2 regions of the Chryseobacterium fluminis genome follow, and region 1 is predicted to be linked to the other one. Evidence: riboswitches for the same ligand, from Rfam matches in the RefSeq annotation. Region 1 holds a riboswitch; the other holds the start of a gene.

Evidence for each region. Region 1 has a riboswitch for S-adenosylmethionine ahead of ODZ84_RS15860 (SusC/RagA family TonB-linked outer membrane protein). Riboswitches for the same ligand answer to the same signal wherever they lie in the genome.
Region 2: it holds a riboswitch for S-adenosylmethionine, as region 1 does, so the genes downstream of both, ODZ84_RS13140 (TonB-dependent receptor plug domain-containing protein) here and ODZ84_RS15860 (SusC/RagA family TonB-linked outer membrane protein) in region 1, are expected to answer to the same signal.

Annotation. Positions count from the first base shown of each region.
Region 1 is NZ_CP111121.1:3,467,487-3,473,243, reverse strand. Features, by position in the region: gene ODZ84_RS15860 (SusC/RagA family TonB-linked outer membrane protein) at 1-1,299, opposite strand, end outside; SAM riboswitch class I at 1,383-1,479, opposite strand; gene ODZ84_RS15855 (type II 3-dehydroquinate dehydratase) at 1,832-2,239, shown strand; gene ODZ84_RS15850 (hypothetical protein) at 2,255-2,692, shown strand; gene pckA (phosphoenolpyruvate carboxykinase (ATP)) at 2,726-4,345, opposite strand; gene ODZ84_RS15840 (GYDIA family GHMP kinase) at 4,476-5,378, opposite strand; gene fabD (ACP S-malonyltransferase) at 5,390-5,757, opposite strand, start outside.
Region 2 is NZ_CP111121.1:2,882,638-2,888,394, reverse strand. Features, by position in the region: gene ODZ84_RS13145 (alpha-amylase family glycosyl hydrolase) at 87-2,921, shown strand; SAM riboswitch class I at 3,303-3,409, shown strand; gene ODZ84_RS13140 (TonB-dependent receptor plug domain-containing protein) at 3,504-5,757, shown strand, end outside.

The DNA.
Region 1 (5,757 bases):
TCGGAATTTAAGTTCCGGAAGGAAAGTAAATTCAGCAAAACCTTTTCCTGAAAAGTTATCTTCCCTGTTTTCATTTTTATCTAAAGGCAGTGTCGCTGCTGCATTTTCGTTCTGTAATGCACTGGTCGGTCTGTATTTTCCGAAATCGTAAATATAGTTTCCGTTGGAATCCAGCCTATAGCTTCCGTCTGCATTCCTTTCATAATACGGGTAAAAAGACGGAATAATTCTCGCGGCATTAATCACATTATCCGTTCTGGAATCTGATGAAGGCGGCGCTTCCTGGAGACTGTTGGTATAGGCTAAGTTCGCTCCCAGGTTCAGCCATTTTTTGACTTCAGAATTAATTTTTAATCTGGTACTGTATCTCTTAAATCCTGACTCAATGGCAATTCCCTTATCATCGAGGTATCCCAGAGAGAAGAAATAATTGCTCTTCTCATTTCCACCGCTGATGTCCAGGTCCACCTGGTTCCTTGAAGCCACTCTCTGCAAGATATCTTTCCAGTTGTCGTTCCATAAAGGAGTCGCTCCGGCTACCAGCTTCCCGTCTGTTCCCACCGGTTTTGTATAGCTGGCTCCATAAGGATTAATGCCTAATGCATTCACTAAATTATCCGTTGCCATCTGCGCTGCCTGCTGAGAAGAAATCTGGCTGGACTTATACCCGTTTCTCAATGCTTCCCAATACAGTTCGTAGTACTGATCGGTACTCAGCTGCTCATAATCTTTTACAGCACGGCCTGAAAAGCCCTGACTGATATTAAAATTCACGCGGGCTTCTCCTTTCTTACCTGATTTTGTCGTAATAATGATAATTCCGTTCGCTCCTCGTGATCCGTACAGGGAACTCGCTGTCGCATCCTTCAGCACACTGATCGATTCGATATCATTAGGACTTATTGAATTGATATTTCCGTCGAAAGGAATCCCGTCTACCACAAACAGAGGATTGCTGGAAGCACTGACAGAACCGATCCCACGAATTCTTATTGATGCCGTGGAACCCGGCTGTCCCGAAGAACTTACTGCCTGAAGTCCCGGAACCTGCCCTTCCAGTGCTTTCGTGATATTGGTAACGGGTCTGTTGTTGATTTTCTCGCTGGAAATGGTTGCTACCGAACCTGTATAACTTGTCCTTTTTGCTTTTCCGTACGCGACCACCACGACTTCATCGATCTCTTTTTCATGAAGCGTATCATTTTTTGTCTGCTGCGCATTAATCTGTGCTATCCCGAGAAAGAATGCCGCTACCGGCGGAATCCAGACTTTTGAATTAATTGAATCTTTGTTAATCATAATCAGTTTTTTATACCAAATATTAAAAATTTACCCTTTACAGAATAGTCAGCAAAGGGCACCGATCAATACGATTAACCAATTGCTTATTTTTCCTTTAAAGGCTGAATGTAACACCTTGCTTTGTGCAGGTTGTTAAGATTTCACAGGGTCAGTTCCCTCCATCTTTCTTTATAAGCCGATCGAAATAGGTCTGCAAATCTAAAAACAATTAGTCTATAAAACAAGTAGACTTTTGAAAAATTAATTATAATTTCACAAAAATTAAGTTAATTTTTAACCAAAAACCAATGAAACAACTACTTACGTAAAAATGTTAAATTAATAAATATGAGAAATATCATTAAAAATAATGCAATGGAAAAATTTATCTCTGCCCGAATTCATGTACGTAGTGGGTTTTGTCAGGTACGATTTCAGAATCACATCAAAAAGTGGTCTATAGATATCTGCGAGATATTGCGTTTATTTTTTTCTGAAAACAATCGTAACTACTGCGGCATAAATAAAAAAACTTAATTAATTTTATAGAATGAAAGTTTTAATTGTAAACGGACCTAATCTAAATCTGTTGGGCACACGAGAACCTGAGATCTACGGGACAACTTCAATGGAAAATTATCTGGAAATCTTAAGATCAGAATTTCCCAGTCATGAATTATACTATTATCAGTCTAATATCGAAGGAGAACTGATTAACAGATTGCAGGAAGATGATTTTGATGCCGTAGTGATCAACCCGGGCGCTTTCACCCATTACTCTTATGCGATCGCAGATTGTTTAAAGAATATCAGGAAGCAGAAAGTGGAAGTTCACATCAGCAATATTTACCAGAGAGAAGAGTTTCGGCAGAAGTCTGTAACAGCAGCGAATACGGATGCTGTGCTGTCTGGATTCGGATTGGATGGATATCGTCTGGCTATCTTAAGTTTAAAGTAATTTCCCGATGTTGTCATGGAAGTAAGCGATTCGGTGTACTGTAAAAACGTTGGAATATATGCTGGTCAACTGACTAAGAGGAAGTCATACAAAATCATAGAAATTAATCCACAGAATATTAGAATACAAAATGATGAAAATAAATTAAAATGGTATGCAAAATGGTATTTTGATTTAAACAATGAACCGGAAATAGTTTCAATTCATATAGACGACGAAATAACGGATGAAGAATCTGATCTTATAGAAGTGAGTATCGATTTAGTTAACGGCGCCAGGTACTGGGTCGTTTTTACCACCCCAAAATATTTGGATCAGATGCTGAATGACGAAAACCATTTTTCCGCCTACCACTGCATCATCATCAAAAACCTGAATGAAAAATCAATTCAATCAGTAATTTATCAATTGGATGAACAGAACGAGCTACTTGAAAACTGTAAAAAATATTAAAAAAGCCTCATCAAACTGATGAGGCTTTGTAACTTAGTTTGTTGTTTGTTCCTGCAATTGAGGACCGGAAGCAATAAGCTTTTTCCCTTCTTCAGTATTGCAGTACTGCTCAAAATTTGTGATATATTTTGCAGCAAGATCTTTTGCTTTTTCTTCCCATTCAGCCACATTGCTGTAAGAATCCCTGGGATCTAAAATTCCTTCAGAAACATTCGGTAATTCTGTAGGAACTTCAAGATTCATGATTGGGATTCTTGTTTTCGGAGCGTTTTCAATAGAACCGTCAATGATCGAATCGATAATCGCTCTGGTATCTTTTAGAGAAATTCTTTTTCCTGTCCCGTTCCAGCCTGTATTGACAAGGTATGCTTTAGCTCCGTGCTCTTTCATTTTTCCGATCAACGTTTTTGAATACATGGTCGGATGCAATGTCAGGAATGCTTCACCAAATGCCGGTGAAAAAGATGGCTGAGGTTCCGTGATTCCTCTTTCGGTACCTGCCAGTTTTGAAGTATATCCACACAGGAAATGATATTGAGCCTGGTTTTCGTCCAGAACAGAAACCGGAGGCAGTACTCCGAATGCATCCGCAGACAGATAAACAATTTTTTTGGCATGTCCTGCTTTTGAAGGCAGAACAATTTTATTAATATGATAGATCGGATAAGATACTCTCGTATTTTCTGTGATTGACCCATCCGTATAGTCGGCAACCCCGTTATTCACCACGACATTTTCAAGAAGGGCATCTCTCTTGATGGCTCTGAAAATATCCGGTTCTTTTTCCTCAGAAAGATCAATTACTTTGGCATAACAGCCTCCTTCGTAATTGAATACTCCATTGTTATCCCATCCATGCTCGTCATCGCCGATCAGATATCTTTTGGGATCTGCAGATAAAGTTGTTTTTCCTGTACCTGAAAGGCCGAAGAAAAGCGCAACATCACCTTCTTCACCTACGTTGGCAGAACAGTGCATGGAAGCCATCCCTTTTAAAGGCAGATAATAATTCATCATGGCAAACATTCCTTTTTTCATCTCCCCACCATACCAGGTTCCTCCGATGATCTGAAGTTTCTCCGTAAGATTGAACATGATAAAGTTTTCAGAATGCAATTCCTGCGCTTCCCAGTTCGGGTTGGTCGTTTTAGAACCATTGATCACGGTAAAGTCCGGTTCCCCGAAGTTTTCAAGCTCGTAGTGAGAAGGACGGATGAACATATTGGTAACGAAATGCGCCTGCCATGCTACCTCAACAATGAAACGCACTTTAAGTCTTGTGTCCGTATTGGTTCCACAAAAAGCATCAACGACATAGATTTTCTTTGAGGCAGAAAGCTGGTCCAGCACTAAATCTTTACAAGACTGGAAAATTTCCGCTGTAGTAGGCAAATTTACTTTACCGTCCCAGAAGATGGTTTCTCTTGTAACATCATCCTGAACGATATACCTGTCTTTAGGAGAACGACCTGTGAAAATTCCTGTTTTTACTGATACTGCACCAGATTCCGTAAGCTCAGCTTTTTCAAAGCCCTGATTTTCAGGAGAAACTTCATCTTGATACAATTCTTCGTAAGAAGGATTGTAAACGATTTCGTAATTTCCTTTAATCCCTAATTTTTCTAAATCCTGGATGATTTTAGCGTGTTTCATTTTACTTATATTTTCTATTTCTTTTTTGGGTATAACAAAATTAATATTAATTAATTGTTAAAGGTGGTTTAAATATAATGATATAAGTCAGAATGGCAAATAAAAAATAAGCCTTATAAGTTACTATTAATCAAATAATTAATTCATTCCAGTCGAAAATAGTGTTAAAACCTTTTCCCCAAAAATAGTCCTGATAGCCTTCAAATTTTGAGCTCATTACAAAATCTCCGCCCCATGCTCCCAAACTTTTAATAAAAACCGGACAATCGGGAAAAAACTGTTGTCTCACTGTGGGAATTTCAAGGAAATCGGATATTTTTTGCTCATGAATGAACAGGAGTTCAGAAAAATTTTCCAATTCGTTACATAGCAAAATATTTCTTGTGAGATCCGAAAATTCATCAACCCGTTTTTGAGACTTCTCTTTTGACCTGTAAAAACTGATTCCTTCACGGCTGTCCTGTTTTTGATTCAGGTGAATGAAAATAAGCTCATTTTTGAAAGGAGGACTGAAATTCACCTTTTCATAACTAATCTCAGGAACGTTCCGGAAAAGCACTGCTGATTTCTCTTTAGCAACTGCTATATCGTAACCGCTTCCACCCAGACTTATCTTATTAAGAAAGAAAGGATCGATCTCTGCCCATTCCGCGAGATTATTCATTAAGGTAGAACTGCTTCCAAGTCCGTAATTGGCAGGAAACTGAAGGTTGGTTGTTAAATGATACGTGAAGTCGTTTCTGAATCGAATGGCTGAGAGTGCCTGAACGTTCTTTAAGGTCTTCAGGATAAATTCAGCACCTGACGGAATATTGGTTTCTACAATCTGCCAGCTTTTATAATCAATGACCGCTTTCAGCCATAATTTGTTCTGATGATAGGCTTCCCAAAAAATCAAAGATTTCTGATCATCCTTTTGATAAAAGGAAAGCTCTTGTCCCAGCCTGGTAGGTACTGCTAAGACAAGAGCTCCGTCCATTGCGAAATATTCTGAAGTAAGCATAAGCTTTCCCGGTGAAAATATTCCGCTCATATTTTTAATTTTTAGATTGCTGATGCAACGTCTACAGAAGAATCGATTTTTTTAATTAATCCCTGAAGGGTTTTTCCGGGACCCACTTCGATAAAGTTGGTTGCTCCGTCCTTAATCATCTTCTGAACAGACTGTGTCCATTTTACCGGACCCGTAAGCTGTGCAATAAGGTTCTGTTTTATTTCTTCAGGATTTGTAATCGCTGTCGTCGTAATATTCTGATATACAGGAATGGTCGCATTTCTGAATTTTGTTTTCTCAATCGCTGCCGCCAGTCTTTCCTGTGCAGGCTGCATTAGTGGAGAATGAAAAGCTCCGTTTACAGGCAGCATTAAGGCTCTTTTTGCTCCTGCTTCTTTTAATTGAGCACAGGCTTCTT
Region 2 (5,757 bases), 580 kb from region 1:
TGTGCCATGGTTTGATGAAAAAAAATTAATATTTTTCTAAAAATAAACTACATTCGTATAGATACTAACTGAAAAATCAAAATTTTATGAAGAAATTTTATTCCGGTGTTTTATTGCTGATGATTACGCTGGTCTTTGGACAGATCAGCTATACAATAACACCAAATCCGTTCAACGAAACGGACCAAATCACGCTTACGGTGCCCGGTAGTCAAATCGATGAATCGGCCTGGGGAGTTGTGAATCATGCAGTCTACATCTGGACGTGGTCGTTCGATACCAATTATCAGAACAGCCAGGACTGCCCTACAAACGGCAGCTGGAACAGCTCAAACGAGGCTAACAGGCTTACGTATAATTTAGGGACCGATACTTATTCATTAACGTTTACACCTGCTTCGTTTTACGCAAGAACGGGAATCGGAAGATTCGGCTTTTTATTAAAGGATAAAACAGGCGCGCATCAGACCTCTCCGGATATTTTTGTCAACGTAGGAGTGCTTGCTCTGACTATGACCAGTCCCGCAGCCAATAGCCTGACTTCAGTGATCGCAGGAAATTCAATTGCAGTCACTGCAACCACCAATGTAAATGCTCTTTTTCAGCTTAAGGCCAATGGAGTGGTAGTGCATTCGACCACAACACCTTCTGCTTCATATTCCTATAATTATACCGTTACAGAAGATGCGAATATGGAATTAATTGCGAGCCAAGGTGCGACATCCAAGAGTTCCTCATTTATCCTGCAGGTTCCGAGAAACGTCGTTTCAGAATCTGTTCCCAGCTGGATCAAACAGGGCATAAACTATGATCCGGCAGATCAGACAAAAGTTGGGCTGGCGCTGTATGCCCCATCTAAAAATTTCGTTCATGTCATCGGAAGTTTTAATAACTGGACAGTAAATGACACATATTTGATGAAAAGAGATACCTCGAATCCGGATTTATACTGGATCGAACTGTCGGGAATAACTCCACAGCAGCTATATACTTTCCAGTATAGAACCAACGATCTGAAAAAAGTGGCAGATCCTTATTCTCCACAGATTTTATCCTCGTATGATGACCAGTGGATCTCACCAACTACTTATCCGAACCTTCCTCAGTTTCCTCCGGGACAGGGTTTTGAAGTTTCGATGTTTAAAACAGGACAGACTCCGTATAACTGGCAGGTGACCAACTTCCAACGGCCTCCGAAGAATGACCTGGTGGTGTATGAGTTATTGCTCAGGGATTTCACTCAGGAAAAAAACTGGCAGTCCCTTATTAATAAGATCTCTTATTTAAAAGGACTCAACATTAATGCTGTTGAGCTGCTTCCCATTATGGAATTTGAAGGGAATCTTTCATGGGGCTATAATACCTCTTTCCATTATGCCTTAGATAAGGCTTACGGAACCCCGGAAAAATTTAAGGAGTTTGTCGATCTCTGCCACCAGAATGGTATTGCCGTGATCCTGGATGTGGCTTTTAATCATGCGACAGGAAGATCTCCGCTGGTAAGACTGTGGAATGTAGATCCCGATGGTGGCGGGTACGGAGAGGTAGCTGCCAATAATCCATATTTTAATACCGTTCCGAAACATTCCTATAATGTTTTCAATGATTTTAATCACTCAAGCAGCTCAACTAAATATTACGTTGAAAGATGCCTGCAGCAGTGGCTGACGGAGTATAAGATTGATGGTTTCCGTTGGGATTTAACCAAAGGCTTTACACAAAACTGTTCTGAAAATGATGAAGCCTGTACCAATGCCTATCAACAGGACAGGGTGGATGTGTTAAAATATTATGCAGACAGGCAATGGGCTGCTGATCCCAATTCTTATATGATTTTTGAGCATCTGGGAACAGATCAGGAAGAGCAGGAATGGGCAAATTACAGAATTGCAGAAGGAAAAGGAGTGATGTTATGGAACAAGCAGACCGATCCTTATAACCAAAATACGATGGGTTACAAAGAGAACAGCAATTACGATAGGATGAATCATGCGCTTCACGGCTTTACCAATATGCATGCTGTCGGTTACGGAGAGAGTCATGATGAGGAAAGGCTGATGTTTAAAAACCTTGAATATGGAGCAATAAACGGGTCTTATAGTGTAAAAGATCTTAATACGGCACTTACCAGAATGAAAACTTTCGGAGCAACGTTCTTTACCATTCCGGGACCAAAAATGATCTGGCAGTTTGGAGAATTGGGGTACGATTTCAGCATCAACAGATGTGCAGATGGATCCATAAATAACGGTTGCAGAACAGATGAAAAGCCTGTGGCTTTCACATTAGGATACGATACGAATGCCAACAGAAAAACGGTATATGATACCTGGGCACAAATTATTAACCTCAGAAATACCAATCCGGTATTCAAATCTAAAACCTATACGGTAGAGTCTAATAACCTCGCAAATGACCCGAATGGTCTTATCACAAGAATTTATATATACGATAATACGGTAAACGGTGTTAAAAATATCGTGGTGCTGGCCAATTATAATACCACCTCACAAAGTGTAGTCCCTTATTTTCCGTACACGGGACAGTGGAAGAATTTAATGGATAATACAATTTCAGATGTCACTTCCACGACAGCTCCCGTCACACTTCAGCCCGGGGAATTCAGAATTTTCGGTAACAATTCATCCACTTTATCCACAATAGATGAAAATGCAGGGAATAAGTTGTCTCTTCAGATTGTGGATAACCCGGTAAAAAACGGAGTGGCCAAGCTAAAGTACAATAAGGTGAAGAATGGAGAGGTTACTATATATGATATGAGCGGAAAAAAATTAGATTCGTTTAAACTTATCAGAGAGAATGGGATTGATGAAGTGAAAATAAATTATCCGGCAGGAGTGTATTTGGTTTATTTAAAATCAGATACGGGAATTGCTATTCAGAAAATGATGGTAAAATAGCCTGTGGATAAGTCTGTCAGTTCATTAAAAAGAGATCATGCGAGTGATCTCTTTTTTTGTTTATCCATATTTAATCCGCAATAAATGATAGGCTATCCACGCATTATTAATACCTTTTCCATATTTTACTCACATGGCTATCCGCGGAATGCATATCATTTATCCATCTGATACTAATAGCTTACTAAGACGTTTTCCATAGGTTATCCACGAATATAAATTTTAAAACTTTAGTTGATTTAGACTTATCAATATGCAATTCACACACTGCTGATAGCTAATTAACAGCTTATCCACAAGTTATTCACAATTGGTAATGATCGATTAAGCTGATCGGTTTCTATTTTTTGCCATATTAAATTATTAGTCTACCTTTGCAGTAGATTATCAAGAAAGGTGGAGGGATTTGGCCCTGTGAAACCTTAGCAACCGACACCATTCATCGATGTAAAGGTGCTAATTCCAACCCGATTGGGGGAAGATAAGTGAAGTCAATATTCTTATATTTATTCCATTTCTTGAACGATCTTTATTGGCGGTGCTGGCCGTCCGGGTATATTAATAATTTTAGAAAAACAAGAGATGAAAAAACTAAGCATATCTGTATTATTGCTTGGAGCAGTGTTGGTATCGGCTCAGGAAGAAGAAAAAGAAAAACAGATAGAAGATGTAGTCATAGTCGGTAACCGAAATGTTAAAAGGACAAAACTGGAAACACCTGTTCCGGTAGATGTCATCAATATTCAAAAAATTCAGCAGTCTGCGCCACAGACTACGGTTCAGGATCTCTTAAATTATATCATCCCGTCCTTTAATGCAGTGAGGCAATCATCCTCAGACGGAACCGAGCATATCGACCCGGTAACGTTACGCGGAATGGGTCCAGATCAGGTTTTAGTACTGGTGAATGGTAAAAGGCGCCATACCACTTCGTTGGTCAATTATCAGAATACGGTAGGCAATGGCTCGGTAGGAACAGATTTAAGTACGGTTCCTGTGATTGCGATCGACAGGATAGAAGTGCTGAGAGACGGAGCTGCGGCCCAGTACGGCTCCGATGCCATTGCCGGGGTTATTAATATTATTCTTAAAAAAAATACAGGTGCTTCCGCCAGTCTCAATTATGGAATTACAGGCAGGAATGATGGGGAAACCTACCAGGGCGGCATAAACTACGGAGCTTCGTTAGGAAAAGACAAAAGTTATATCAACCTGTCTCTTCAGCTGAACTACCGGGGAAAAACCACCAGAACGCAGAATCATAATCTGGACATTTACGGAGATAACTTTGCCTATGATTTTGCGGCCGACCCCGGTAAAGCAAGAGCGGATGATGATGCTTTAATTGCTCAGAACGGTTTGTCCCGTGACGACTTTAATTTCCAGATTGGTGACGCACAGATAAAACAGGCTCAGCTGTTCTTTAATTCGGAATATCCTGTTAATGACCAGTTCAGGATCTACTCTTTCGGAGGGTTCAGTATCAAAGAAGGGCAGGGCTTCGGATTCAGAAGGCTTCCCAACGAAAAATCAAATACGGTAGCTTCTATTTATCCTAATGGATTTCAGCCGACCTTAGGATCCAAAGTTTATGACATCTCTTACGCAGTGGGCGCGAAATATGACGTTAATCAATGGCTGTTTGACCTGAGCAACACTTTCGGAAGCAATACCTTCAATTATGATGTCAGCAATACGGTAAATGCATCATTAGGCGCAAAATCACCCACCAGTTTTTATGCCGGGGCACATAGTTTCCTCCAGAATACAGTCAATCTTGACGTATCTAAAAACCTCAACAGGTTTAATGTCGCATTTGGTGGAGAATTCAGGTTTGAGCAATATGAGCTTAAGGCAGGAGAAGAAGCTTCCTACGCGAGATATGATGTGAATGGAAATATAGCGGTTCCGGGAGCTACTGTGGAAGGGAATGGAGGGGCACAGTCCTTTATCGGCTTTTCACCGGAGAATGCTTTGAAAAAATCAAGAACTTCTACAGCTTTGTACGCAGACGTTTCTTATGATCTGAATAAAAAATTAAATATCGATGCCGCTGCAAGGTTTGAAAATTATTCGGATTTCGGAAGTATCCTGAACGGAAAATTAGCTGTCAGGTATGAATTTATTACAAATTATGCCATTCGTGGTGCGGTAGGAACAGGCTTCAGAGCGCCCTCTTTGCAGCAGCAGTATTTTAATAATTCCTATGCGGATATTTCAACCACAGGAAGCGGAATTGTAATAAAAGGGATTTTTAATAATGACAGTGAAGCGGCGAAGGTACTTGGCTTTGATCAGTTAAAACAGGAAACATCAGTAAACGGAAGTCTCGGATTTACCCTGAAACCTGTTAAAGGATTATTGATCACGCTGGATGGCTATCTGATTAAGGTAAAAGACAGAATCGTGATCACAAGTAATATTACAGATGACCGGTTAGCGGCTTACGGAGTCGAAAGTGCAAGATTTTTCGCCAATGCCATTGATACGGAAACAAAAGGAGTAGATGTGGTAGTTTCCTACGACTGGAAATTAGGAAAAGGAAATTTAAATATGAACCTTGCAGGAAATTATACCGAAACAAAAATTACGGATTTCCATTTCCCTGCCAACCTGCAGACCCCTCAGGAAGAGTTTTTCGGACCGGACCAGATCAATATTATCGAAACATTATCACCTAAAACAAAAGCAACATTAGGACTGAATTACGGGATCGGGAAATTTAATTTTCTGGTAAGAAATACCTATTTCGGGAAAGTTACCAGAGACGGATATCCATTCGGAGGAGTTCAGGAGTTTGCCCCAAAAGTGGTAACAGACCTGAGTGTAGGATATA